DNA from 2 places in the Brevibacillus sp. HB1.1 genome. Region 1 is predicted to be linked to the other one. Evidence: a T-box and tRNA genes for the amino acid it is inferred to sense, from the RefSeq annotation. Region 1 holds a T-box; the other holds one or more tRNA genes.
What was found. The T-box of region 1 lies ahead of tyrS (tyrosine--tRNA ligase). A T-box ahead of a tRNA ligase gene usually reads a tRNA of that ligase, here a tRNA-Tyr.
Positions count from the first base shown of each region.

Region 2: it has a tRNA-Tyr gene. The T-box ahead of tyrS (tyrosine--tRNA ligase) is inferred to sense a tRNA for this amino acid. The anticodon was not compared.

Region 1 covers NZ_JABMIV010000002.1:246,298-253,197, forward strand. Annotated here, with positions in the region: gene HPY27_RS30065 (hypothetical protein) at 78-533, shown strand; gene HPY27_RS06055 (MerR family transcriptional regulator) at 626-1,366, shown strand; gene HPY27_RS06060 (MFS transporter) at 1,398-2,618, shown strand; gene tyrS (tyrosine--tRNA ligase) at 2,668-3,936, opposite strand; T-box leader at 3,995-4,224, opposite strand; gene HPY27_RS06070 (ATP-binding cassette domain-containing protein) at 4,300-5,799, opposite strand; gene HPY27_RS06075 (DUF6138 family protein) at 6,113-6,900, opposite strand, start outside.
Region 2 covers NZ_JABMIV010000001.1:149,512-156,411, reverse strand. Annotated here, with positions in the region: gene HPY27_RS00680 (YycC family protein) at 73-243, shown strand; gene HPY27_RS00675 (thioredoxin family protein) at 271-837, shown strand; gene HPY27_RS00670 (hypothetical protein) at 904-1,221, shown strand; tRNA gene HPY27_RS00665 (tRNA-Tyr) at 1,314-1,398, shown strand; tRNA gene HPY27_RS00660 (tRNA-Leu) at 1,443-1,524, shown strand; gene edeQ (edeine self-resistance N-acetyltransferase EdeQ) at 1,685-2,122, opposite strand; gene edeP (edeine non-ribosomal peptide synthetase EdeP) at 2,423-6,900, shown strand, end outside.

The DNA.
Region 1 (6,900 bases):
CAGTGGTTACTACACAATATGAATGGCAAAAAAATAGCCCTGCCATCGATATCACTGTAAAAACCAGCTACAAGCAAGTGGCAAAGGTTTTTCGAGAGGCGTTCGCCCTGCATTTCAAACCAAATGTAACAGAGGTATACCGCAAGAACCGGAAAGTGGACACACAGAAGTTCCAAGCTTCTTACTGGCTGGATCGCCAAGGTGCGAAATTCGGTCAAGGGAAGCAATCAGCTTTTTTGTACCATGCTCCCAACGTATCGTCACTTGAATTGAATGCAACGCAAAAACAGCTCATCGTCAATCTGGATCACATGAATGATCACAGATACGTACAGCAAGGCTCTACGAATCAAGTCGGAAAAGTCCGCCACGCTTCCGAATATCGTGCAAACGATGAACGGACCAATTCATTCTCACATCGGTCACATCCGGTGGTATCGAAACCCACCGGTTTTTTATTGCCCATTCCCCTTCCCTTGCCGCTTGACTCTCCCCTTAACTGGAAAGTTATACTCGGTACAGAAAAAACGTAAGTATGGAGGTTGCCCCATGTTTTAAATCAGTGAATTTGCGAAGATTAGTCAAGTCTCCGTCAAAACACTTCGTTTACTATGATCAAGTTCATTTGCTTAAGCCAGCTCATACCGACAAATTTTCAGGCTATCGGTATTATTCGGCTGACCAAATGTTTCAGCTTAATCGGATTTTGGCTTATAAAGAATTGGGGTTTTCCTTGGATCAAATTCGCCAGATGATGAGCGAGCAAATCCCACTCGAACAAATCAGGGGGATGTTTCGAATCAAGCAAAGCGAGATTCAATCCATTCTGGATAAGGAGCAAGCAAGACTGAATCTGATCAACGATCGTCTGTATGCCATCGAAAATGAAGAGAAAAGCTTGTCTTCGCATGACGTTATTCTAAAAAAAGTAGAACCTCAACTTGTCCTATCCTATCGTCAAAGAACGCCGTTCAATAAAATTCCGGAGCTTTTTCAAAAGCTGGACGATTATATGGGGCGTTCAGGTCAATCTTCTCTCTCCAGAATGGTTCTTTGGCATGGCTGTGAGGAGTACGATGACAACATGGATGTGGAAGTGGCGCGTTTGCTTACTCACGATTTGCAGACCGAACCACCTTTTACCGTTAAGCGATTGCCGGAAATTCCGTTGATGGCTACACTCATCCATCATTGCCGGACGACATGCCGTTGCACTGCGAGTGTCGAATTGGCGATATGGATTGAACGAAATGGATACCGGATCAAAGAGAATGAGCCGCGTCGTGAAATTTGTGTTCGTCGTGAAAATCCCAAAGACCCGGACTCTTATGTCGCCGAGCTCCAGATTGCCGTAGAAAAAGCTTAACAATCGAACATGTGGAGAGGAGATTCAGCTTTTGAACAGACAGCAAAAGTCCTTAACTTTTACCTTATTTATATTGACCTTCGTTCTAGGTACGAGTGAATTTGTCATCATCTCGCTGCTTAGTGATGTGGCATTCGAGTTGGGCATTTCGATTTCAACAGTAGGATCGCTCGTATCAGCCTTTGCCATTTCATTTGCCATCGGTACACCGATCTTAACTGCGATATTCAGCCGATTTGCCAAGTATCCACTCATGCTTACGTTGATCGGCATCTTTATTACAGGGAATATTCTAACTGCCCTATCCGAGACGTATGTATTGCTTCTTGTTTCCAGAATCTTGACTGCCGTTGTGACCGGGGTTTTGATTGCACTTGCCATGGCGGTTGCCAGTGAAACGATGCCTGCTGAGAAAAGGGGGACCGCTATTTCGATCATTTTTTCGGGCTTCACGATCGCCAGCGTTATTGGGGTGCCACTTGGTACTTTTATTGGGCAATGGGGAGGTTGGCAAATGGCCTTTTGGTTTGCGGCTCTACTAGGCGTCCTATCTCTCCTTGCCAGTGCAGTGACCATCCCAAAAGGATTGAAGGGATCGAGCAGTTCCTTGCAAAAACAAATCGGGTTACTGACCCATACACGTATCATCATCGCTTTTTTTATCCCGGCTTTAAGTATCGCAGCAACCTATACGGTATATACGTATTTAACTCCTTTGCTGCAAGAAGTGCTCTTCGTGCCGGACCAAACGATTAGTCTCGTATTTTTACTGTACGGGGTAATTTCGATCTTTAGCACGCTGATTGGTGGAAAACTGGCAGCTCACAACGGGATTGGAAAGCTTCGGTATGTGTATCTGATGCAAGCCGCTATTCTCGCATCTCTTTATGTTTCGTCCCATACCCTTCTCGGTGGATTCATCAGCTTATCATTTATGGCCTTGGTCGTTTATATCATGAATTCCACGATGCAATTGTATTTTATTGATTTGGCCGATAAACATTTCCCGGCTGCCAGAGATTTGGCTTCCTCATTAACTCCTGTGTCAGTCAATGTTGGGATCGCCCTCGGATCAGCTTTGGGTGGATTTATTACGACAAACCGGGAACTCATTGATGTTTCCTGGGTTGGTGCGATTGTCGCGATCGTAGCATCGTTGCTGACTTTTATCAGCTATAGTTTAGATCGCAAAGCGCTGTCCTTCCACAATCATACGTTGGAGGACTGTCAAACACGAAAATCATGCAATTAAAAGAAGAAGCTTCCCTTCAGGTTTCCAGGGAAGCTTCTTATTCCTTCATCTATTGAGACAATTTTACCAAGCTGTAGTTTTTCTTGCCTTTGCGGATAATGATGAAGCGACCGCCGATAGCGAGACTTGGCGTTACTTCCAGTTCCAGATCGGAAACCCGCTCGCCATTCATCGAAATAGCGCCTTTTGTAATATCCTCACGTGCTTGACGCTTGGATGGCTCAATGCCGATCTCAACAAGCCAGTCAACGATGTTCTTCGTTTCGAGCGTAGATTCGTACGTCGGCATTTCTTTGAAACCTTGCTCGATCTCATCTGCCGATAGCGATTTAATATCACCAGTAAACAAAGCTGCTGTAATACGCTTCGCCTGCTCCAGCAATTCCTCACCGTGTACAAATCTCGTCATTTCCTCCGCCAGCGCTTTTTGCGCCTCGCGTTTGTGTGGCTCAGTCTGTACTTTTTCAGCCAACTCGTCAATTTCCTCTTTAGAAAGGAACGTGAAGTATTTCAAGTATTTCACAACATCGCGGTCATCGGTATTTGCCCAGAATTGGTAGAATTCGAATGGTGTTGTTTTGTTTGGATCAAGCCAGATGGCTCCCCCTGCTGTCTTCCCGAATTTCGTACCATCTGCCTTCAGCATCAGAGGAATGGTGAGACCGAATGCTTTTGCTTCTGATCCTTCTTTTTTGCGAATCAGATCGAGACCGCTAGTAATGTTGCCCCATTGGTCGGAGCCGCCAATTTGCAGCTGAACATCTTCATGTTTGTACAGATGCAGGTAATCCAGCGATTGCAGAATTTGATAGGAAAACTCCGTAAACGAAATGCCGCTTTCCAGTCTGCTCGATACAACATCCTTGGCAAGCATCGTATTGATGCTGAAGTTTTTCCCGTAATCCCGCAAAAATTCAATGACATTGATCTTATGCGTCCAGTCGTAGTTGTTCACCAAACGGATTTGGTTGTCGCCTTCTGTAATGAACAGCTTTTTCATCTGTGCGGTGAGTTTGTCGACGTTTTCCTGAATTTGTTCCAGTGTTTGCAAAGAGCGCTCGGATTGACGGCCGCTCGGATCGCCAATTGTACCTGTTGCACCACCGATCAAAATGACCGGACGATGACCAGCTAGTTGGAAGCGTTTCAGTACCATGAAAGGAATCAAGTGACCGATATGCATACTGTCACCTGTTGGATCTACACCACAATATAACGAGACTGCTTTTTCATTCGTTAATTCTCGCAGTCCTTCTGCATCTGTTTGCTGATTGATGGCATCGCGCCATTCGAGTTCGTCGATAATATTCACTGCCATACACTCCTTCAATCTCCTATGGTAAAAAAACAAAAAATCGCCCCTTGTCTATTGTAGACATAGGGACGATTGAATAACCGTGTTACCACCCATCTTGCACCAATGGACCCAAGCGTTAACGCAGGCCATTCATGCCACTCGTAGCGAGTTATCGTTCGCGATTCCGCTCGGCATTACCCGAGATACTCCAGAGTGTAATTCGCTCGCTTATTGTGTACCGGGTTCCATCAACCCCCGGCTTTCTAGAACAGGGAATAAGCTGCTACTGGGCTCTTTCAACGTATGTTTCATATGAAATTAAAGTCAGTATATTGAATTCAAATAGCAATGTCAACCATGTAGCAATGATTCCGCCACTATCCTTTATTTTATTTTCATGAGACCTTCGGCAGTTAGCTCATAAACAGTTGTTGCGACTTCATGTAAATACCGTCGATCATGCGAAATACTGATAATCACACCGTCAAAAGCCGTTAAGGCGCGGCACAGAACAGGAGTCGTCAAAGGACTAAAGTTTCGGGTCGGTTCATCCAGTATTAATATTTCGCACTGATCCAAAATCATTTTTACCAGAAGCAATTTCGCTTTCTGTCCCCCAGATAAGTTTTTAATGGGGTGATGCATCTCCTCTTTTGTAAAATTCATACTGCCTAAATGCGTATACGCTTTGGTAATCGCATCTTTATTCCCGGTTCTTTCCAAGAATTCAATCGGTGTTTTCGTTGAAACCAGTCGGTCTTCATAGTTTTGGGGCATGTAACCGATCTTTAATGACGAGTGCTGGACTAGCTCATCCATGATCTTTTTCAACAACGTCGTTTTTCCGATTCCATTTTCCCCAATAATCGCGACTTTTTCTGGTCCCTTGATCGATAAATGAATCTGTTTCGATAGCTGTTTGTTCGCTATTTGCAGTACTTCCAATGAAAACTCGAGGATTTGTTTACTACCAGGCACATGTACCGCAGAATCAAATCGGAATTCGCTTGCTTCTTCTACACTTGGTGCCTCTAGAAACGTTTCCGATGCTTTCTCCATACGCTCTCTTTGATTTTTCAGAGACTTGATTTTCTTTTGCAGTCGCGGGTCTGAGCGGGATACGTTCCGATGTTGATGTTCTGCCTTATTCCAAACGTCATGCCATTTCTCCATTTGCTTTCGATGATCAGTAGCTTGCTTTCTGGCTATCTGCTCTTGTTTGTTCAAGTGGCTCTCACGATTCGCGAGGTAATTCTCATATGGTTCTCTTGAAAACGTATATTTGGGTACTTGTTTGCGCTTCGTCAGTTCCATATGAAGGATACCGTTTGCTGTATTCGCAATAAATGTTTCGTCATGCGATACGTATATGACAGGAATAGCCGTCTGTTGGATAAATTCTTCTAGCCATTCCATTGTTTGAATATCCAAATCATTCGTGGGTTCGTCCAGTAATAGAACATCAGGCTTCTGTGCCAACAGACTTAAAAAGCGGTATTTGAAACGCTCACCACCGGACAGAACACCCATCCTTTTATCTGAATCCAATGCATGAATGCCGAGATCATCCATCGCTCTTACCAGTTCTTTGGTCCATTGATTTTCGGCAAAGAAGTCGGCAATGGTCATTTGTTTTTCTTCGTCCGATAGCTCCTGTGAAAGAAAACCCATGGAACATTCGTTTCTCAACACTTTCCCTTCAAATGTGCAATACTCGGCAATCATTTGTTCTGCGTAAATCAATTTTAATAAGCTGCTTTTTCCATTTCCCTCTTCCCCGATGATGGCAATCTTGTCACCGTTTTGCAGGGTCAGATGCAAATTTTGAATGAGAGGCCTGCCGTCTTTTTTGGTGGTGATCGTGATATTGTGCAGTTCAACCATTTGGATTCCCCATTTCGTTTTTCCATTTCTCGTCCTTTACTCTTTGTTCATCTGTATCACCCCCTTTTTTGACAACAAAAAAAGATGCTTCTGTCCAATAAACAGAAGCATCTTGCTCTCGTTCTAGAAAACGCTATATGGAAAATAAACCATACAGGAATTCAAGATATAAATTTGCGGGTGAAATTGGCTTCTTGTTTATTTATTATAGGATTGGCTTTTCCAATAAATAAACAATTGCGCAAATGATTCACCCTCCGTTCCATGTAGTTGAATTCAATATAGCATGGCCTTCTAAATATTGTCAATGAAGCTATTCGACCAAGGCTAGCAGTTGTACAAGCTTGTCTTTGATCGGGGAAGATTCCTTCTTTACCGCCTGTGCGAGCTTCTTATTCCCGCCGAAAAGGCGATAAATAACGGTTTCCCGCAGGTAATCTTCCATCGCTGCAAGCTCCCCTATGAGTGCGTCCACCAGTTCTGCACGATCGATGGTGATATTTTTCAAAGGCTTCGCCGAGTCGCTACTGCCAAGCACCAGAGAGACGAGTACTGGCATATTCTCTACGGTTACACCATGCGCCTCGATAAACGCAATAGCAAAATCGTCCTGAGCAGACTGATGCTCCGTGTCGACCAGCTCCATATAGCGACGAAAGAGTGGAAAATAATCGTTGCTAGACAAGCCGAGAGCCAATACCGCATAGGTGCCAGGCATGACGGATTTCTCACTAGGCTCTACATCCCCATACCACGCAAACTCCTCCATCGCAAGCTCGGCATATTCTGCGATTTTCGGGTATAAGACAGGATAACGGGACGCATTCGCAAAAAACTGGTGGAGACCTGACTTCGCCAGCTTTTTTACTGGTAGGTAGTGCTTTTCGCTGCTCTTCAGCTTGAGCTTGTACCCTTTGGGAAAACCTTCACGCAAAAGACCGTTGATAAAATCTAGTGCTTCACCGTAGGCGGCTTCTTCTTCAGATACGATACGGATGTCGATCGCTTGCAAAACGTCATTGGCGCTTGCTTGAATCAGAGTGCCTTTATACTCGTTTTCAAAGCGACCGCTGCCCCGTTTTACATAGTCCGTAGCCTGCT
Region 2 (6,900 bases), on a different contig from region 1:
TGCTGGCAGGTTTAACGGCTGTGTATTATACTGAAGGGACTGATAAAAGCAAGGGAAAGGGGCAAAAATGACATGCGTCCATTACAAATATCACCAGAGACGGCTGTCAAGCTGTCGGAAGCTCTTCAGGTACCTTTGGAGCGTCTCATGCACATGCCACAGCATATCTTGTTGCAAAAAATGATGGAGCTGGCTAATCAAGAGAAGGAAGCAAACGAAGCAGCAAATAAAAACCAAGAATAGGCGAGCGATACAAAAGGAGGAGAAAAGATGGGGGCAAACGTAGCACATAAATTCCGTACGGGGCTCAAGCCACAGGCGTTTGTGGAAAGCATGACAAAGAATCAGGATACATACCAAAATTGGTCGGATGCATTTTCATGGACGGATGAACAAGACCGTGCGTTTTTTGCTTCGCTCCAGCATCGTGATGACCTCAGATGCTTGATTTTGGCTGCGGACTGGTGTGGCGACGTCGTTCGCAACTTGCCAGTCGTCTTGCATGCTTTGAAAGAAACAGACATGCCCGTGGAAATTATGGTGATGGAAGAACACCTCGATCTCATGGATGAGTTTCTCACGATGGGCGGTCGGGCGATCCCTGTTGTTATTTTTGCGGACACAGGCGGGCATGTTCTGGCAAAATGGGGACCGAGACCGAAGCATGTCCAAGCTGTCATGACGGCGTTTAAACAGCAAAACCCGGATCGAAACGCCCCAGATTATGAAGACAAGATCAAAGTGGCACGTGCCGAAATGCTCGAGCAATATGGAGAAGGTACTGGCTACCAGCAAGTGATTGTCAAAGAACTGAGAGAGCTACTTTCCTCGATCTAATCTATCACATCAATAACAGGGCGGAGTCACGGCTCCGTCCATTTTCATGCAGAAGGGCTGAATAACATGTATTACTACGGGAATGAAACTATTATGTCCTTGGAACAGGTGCTTCGTTTAAAGGCATCGGAAGTTCGAATTCTGGAGTGGGTACGTACCTACGAGTTTTTAGAAAACAACTATGGGATAGATGAAGCCGTTCCCTACTTCTTGGAGATAAAATGCGAAGAAGAGCAAGTGAAGATTCGTAAAAACCGCATACTTGACTTCCCGGAATACTCCTGTGAGGAAGAAGCAATATTTCAAGAAGTAGACGAGGCACTGCGCGTCTTCCACGAGTGGGCACAGGAGATTTTGGCGAAAAAAGAGAGTCAATCCAAATAAATATATTGACGTCAAACAAAGTTCATGGTAAATTAATAAATGTCGCTTCTGGTTGAAGAAAGTAAACGCAGAAGAAAGACAGCACATATTGTGGGGAGATAGTGAAGTGGCTAAACACGGCAGACTGTAAATCTGCTCCCTCCGGGTTCGGCGGTTCGAATCCGTCTCTCCCCACCATTAATTTTCTATTGATGATGTGTTATTTTTTCATAGTTTTACATGCCGGTGTGGCGGAATGGCAGACGCGCGCGACTCAAAATCGTGAGGGAAACCGTGGGGGTTCAAGTCCCTTCACCGGCACCATATTTAAAACGAATGCACACTAACCATGGTGTTTACAGACACATGGAAGGTGTGCTTTTTTCATATACGAAAAAACAATTCAAACAGCGGCGAGTCTAAGACTTGATTTTTAGGTCTTAGGTCGCCGCTGTTTCATTTTCGGGGAACGAAAATAGCTAGCTTAAAAGTTCAATTCTGCAATCGTCTCGCCAAACAGAACCATGCCATTTTTTTGAAATCCGAGTGAAGCGTAAAGGTTTTCGGCTGCGATATTGGCTGGAGCATAACCAATGACAATTTTTTGACAATCGTCTTTTGCTTTCAGTATATCAATGACTTGCGAAATCGCAGCACGTCCGTAGCCTTGGCGTTGATAGTTGGCATCAACTAAGAGTCTGTAAATCCAGTAGTTTCCATCGTCGGGGTCAAGCCCATACATGACAAAGCCAACCATCGTATCCTCATGGTATATGGCCAAAGGGACAAATGTAGTTTGAAACTTTGCTTCGGCTATGGAGTAGAGGTTCGGGGCAACAAACTCACTCTGTTCAGGAGTAGGTTCCAGTTCAATACACTCTTCCCAGTTTTCCAGGGTTACTTCACGAAGTGTCACAGACATCTAATCACATTCATCCTTCCAGGGGGTGTTTTTGCCAATATATTACATTTTATCCTACGTGAAAAGACAGCCAAAATCAATAGTGTGCACAAAATTTTTTCCATTCTATGCAGCGCTAGAAAAAGGAAAAAAGAGATGGAATTCATCTAATTTTCTGAAATAACATTTAATGGAAAATTCATTTGACACTATAGAAGAGTCATCGATATAGTTGGGATGGAAGTATTTGTAATCAATTAGATTTTTTGCCATATCCGAATTGTGATTACATCTGCACAATTCCGAAAGGGGGGAAATGCATTGCATCAGGATAAGAAGCAATGGAATGGCGGATATCCTTTAAGTCATCCACAAAAGCGTATCTGGTATACGGAAAAATTACATCCACAGCTTCCTGTCCATACGTTAGGGGGGATGGTGCGGGTTCAAGGAAAAGTGAAACTGGATGTACTTGAAGCGGCCATTCACCTGTTCATTCAAAAGAACGATGCTTTGCGGCTCAACTATCAGGAAGAAGAGACAGTCCTTCAGTTTGTTGGAGAGTACGAACCGCAGCCATTGCAGGTATTTGATTTCAGACAAGAACCGAATGCCCCTGATCGGTGCAGACAATTCCTGCAAGCTTTGTTTGCAAAACCATTTTCGATCGGACAGGAGCCTCTATTCTACTTTTGTCTGATTCAACTGAGTGACGAAGAAGCGGGATATTTTGTAAAGTTTCACCATTTGATTGCTGATGGTTGGTCCATCTCCATTATGACAGAACAAATTGCTCACTATTATGACACGTTGTTAGCAGGCGGTTCCGTTCATGTAGGAGATGAACACGCTTATCAAGCTTTTGTCGACAGGGAGCATGCCTATTCTCAGTCTGAGAGATTTGAAAAGGACAAGCGATATTGGCGGGACAAGTTTCAGAGCTTGCCTGTGATCACGACATTAGCAAAGGCAACAGATACGACCGAGGGCAAGCGTAAAGTCTATGCATTCAACCGTGAAGATTCGACAAGAATACGCCAATTTTCAGACCAGATGAAATGCTCGCTAAATTCCTTGTTTGTGGCTCTCGTCAGTCTTTACCTTCAGCGTTGTACGAGGCAAGAAGAGATCGTGATTGGTACGCCGCTGTTAAATCGCTCAGGCAAAGTGGAGCGCAAAATATTCGGGATGTTCACCAGCACTATGCCATTTCGTCTGGCAGTTCCGATGGAAATGGATGCCTTCGATTATGTTAAACATGTCAACAGGGAATTGACTTCCTGTTTTTTTCATCAGAAATATCCGTACGATTTGCTGGCTCAAGAATTGGAATTGAAGAAACATGGCTATGACAGCCTGTTTCAGATTTGTGTAAATTATTACAGCACGCAGCTGCCCTTCACCATTGGTGGGTATTCCGTGACGAATGAGGAGTTTTACAACGGTCACCAGTTGTATTCGCTCCAAGTAATTATCAGGGAATGGGCTACAGATGAACGATTGACGCTGGAAATGGATTATAAGATCGCCGAGTACACGGAAAATGATGTTGATCGAATAGCGGATCATCTCGTAAGGCTGCTCAATCAAATGATCGCGAATCCAGAAGTACCACTGTCCAATCTGAACTTCCTTGCTGACGAAGAGTTGGCACTACAGCTCAAAACGTGGAACGATACAGCTGCTTCCTATTCCAGCGAGAAGACGGTTGTCCAGTTGTTTGAAGAGCAAGTTAAACGCTCGCCACAGGGAGTTGCATTGGAGTCAGAGGGGCGCATGCTGACATTCCAGGAACTGCATGATCAAGTAAATCGACTCGCTCAGTCGTTGCGTAACCGAGGAGTTGGCCCTGGCGTTATTGTTGCGCTTCTAGCAGATCATTCGCCAGAGATGATCATCGGGCTGTTGGCCGTGCTAAAAGCAGGCGGGGCTTACCTTCCGATTGACCCTCAACTCCCTTCTCAGCGCATCGAATATCTGCTATCTGATTCTGGAGCGGACCTGTTGCTTCGACACACCTCGCGAACAGAGGTTATTTCGTGGTCCAAAGTAATCCTGGAGCTCGGTGATTCGTCCCTGTATCTAAATGATGGGGCAATCCTGGAATCGGTTAATCAGCCAGAGGATTTGGCCTATGTTATTTATACCTCAGGCTCTACCGGAAATCCGAAGGGGGTCATGGTTTCTCATCGAGGGTTAGTCAACTATATTTCGTGGGCAAAAGACCGTTATCTCTCCTGTCCTGAAGAAGCGTTTGCTTTTTATTCCTCACTGGCATTTGATTTGACGATTACGTCCATTTTTTGCCCGTTGGTAAAGGGAAATCGGATGGTTATCTATCCGAACTCTGATTCAGAGTTTGTGTTATCGCGCATCTTTAGCGATGGACGCTCCCATGTCGTAAAGCTGACACCTGCCCATCTGTTTTTGCTGCAAGAAATCGCTTTGCCTTCTACTACAGTAAAGAGAGTGATTGTGGGCGGTGAGGACTTGAAGGTGAGTCTGGCTGAGGCGATTCATGCGAAATGGAACGGACAAATCGAAATTCTCAATGAGTATGGCCCTACCGAGACAGTAGTCGGGTGCATGATCTATCAATACGATCCAGAGATCGATGTCGAGGGATCTGTACCGATAGGACATCCGATCAGTAACGTGCAGCTCTACATTTTGGATTCATATGGGAAGCCAATTCCGATCGGATCGACAGGAGAGCTTTTCATCTCGGGAGATAGTGTGGCACGGGGGTATCTTAACCGCGAGGAATTGACGCAAGAGCGTTTCCTACCCGATCCGTTTTCGCCAGGAAAAGTGATGTACAAGACGGGCGATCTGGTCCGCTATCGACCAAATGGAGTCATGGAGTATCTGGGACGGGCTGACTATCAGGTGAAGATTCATGGTTACCGCATTGAATTGGGTGAAATTGAACAGCAGCTACTTGGTCATTCTTCTGTGCGTGAGGCAGTGGTGATCGATCGCATGGATACGTGGGGGCGTAAGTACCTTTGTGCTTATTTGATCACGGAAGCATCTTTCCGGGAAAAAGAGCTCCGCGAAGAGCTGGCAAGTCGATTGCCCGCCTACATGATCCCGTCGCAAATCGTGCAGCTTGAACAGTTTCCGCTGACCTCAAATGGCAAGGTAGATCGGAAACAGCTTCCCGAACCGGTCATGGAGCGAAAAGGTGCGGAGGATGAAACCAGTCCTCGTGACGAGTTTGACAAGCTATTGGTAGAAGTGTACGAGGACGTGCTTGGTCGTTCACCATTTGGTCTACATGACCCGTTTTCCCAACTAGGGGGGGATTCGATCAAGGCGATTCAGGTTTCCTATCGATTGCATCAGCGAGGAATCAAGATTCCGGTGAGAGACATCTTGATTTATGACACGATTACAGAACTAAAAGCGAGAAGTGACTGGAGCTGGGGAGTGGAACAGATCTCACAAGAGCCGTGTACTGGCGAGTTGCCGTCATCTCCCATCGTTTCTTGGTTTCTGTCCCAACAGTTCCGCAATGCTGATCATTGGAACCAGTCGTTGCTCCTTGAAAGCAAAGAAAAAGTAACGCTGGAGGAGTTTGAAGCGAGTCTATCTGCACTGGTTAACCATCACGATTGTTTGCGACTCAATTACTCTGCAAAAGAGGGGAAGCTCTTTTACAATGAGAGCCACCTTACCAGCCGAGTGTCAGTGTCTTGCGTCGACCTTGCTTCCTTACCGCAGGAAGAACAGGAGAGTAAAATGCTTGAGGCGATGGGAGCTTGCGCTGTGAGCTTCAAGCTGGAAGAATCTTTGCTGTTTACCGGTTGTCTCTTTGAATTAGGTCCCGATCGACCTCAGCGATTGTTTCTGACGGCCCATCATCTGGTTGTGGACGGTGTCTCCTGGAGGATTCTCCTGGAAGATTTGATGAGTGCCTTGTCCAGTCTTAAACGGAATGAGCCGATCGTCTTGCCGGATAAAACACATTCGATGCAAGCTTGGATAAAGGAAGTCGCCGCCTTTTACCAGTCGGATCAGGCAATCAAAGAAAAAGCATTTTGGGACATGTTTTCCATCCCGGAAGACAAACTTCCTACGGATTACGATTTTGGCGAAGACTTGGTAGAATACAGCGCTACATCTACACGCACACTTTCAGCCGAGATAACGTCGCGACTGTTGACAACGGCCAACCGAATGTTCAACACAGGTCCCCAAGACCTATTGGTTGCAGCACTTACCCGGACATTGTGTGATGTGTTTGAAAGGGAGCGTCTCTTGCTGGTAATGGAGTCGCATGGGCGTGAGTCTGCTATTCATACGATGAACGTAACCAGAACAGTAGGATGGTTTACCAGCATGTATCCTGTTCTTTTCGAAACGAATCCATCCAATCGGACTGATCACCTAAAAGCAGTTAAGGAGAAATTGCGTCAGATTCCGATGGGGGGGCTTGGGTTTGGTTGGCTAAAGCCTCATCTGCTCACGGCAGAGGAAAAATCCCATGTTCGATTCAATTATCTGGGAACCGTTGATAATCAACTGAGTGATGATCTGGTTCTCATGGGAGGAAACTTGGCTGTTGATGCCGGAGTGGGTAATCATTTGACAGCACTGCTTGACGTGGCTGCTCTCATTCGTCAAGGAGAACTCCAGGTTTCTGTTACGTACAGCTTGCGAAAGTATCGCGAGGAGACCATGGAGAAGGTACTCGAGTTGTTTTTCCATGAATTAGAGCAGCTCATAGATCATTGCTGCCGACAGGACGTCCCAGAATTTACTCCATCGGATTTCGAAGATGTGGAATTGACACA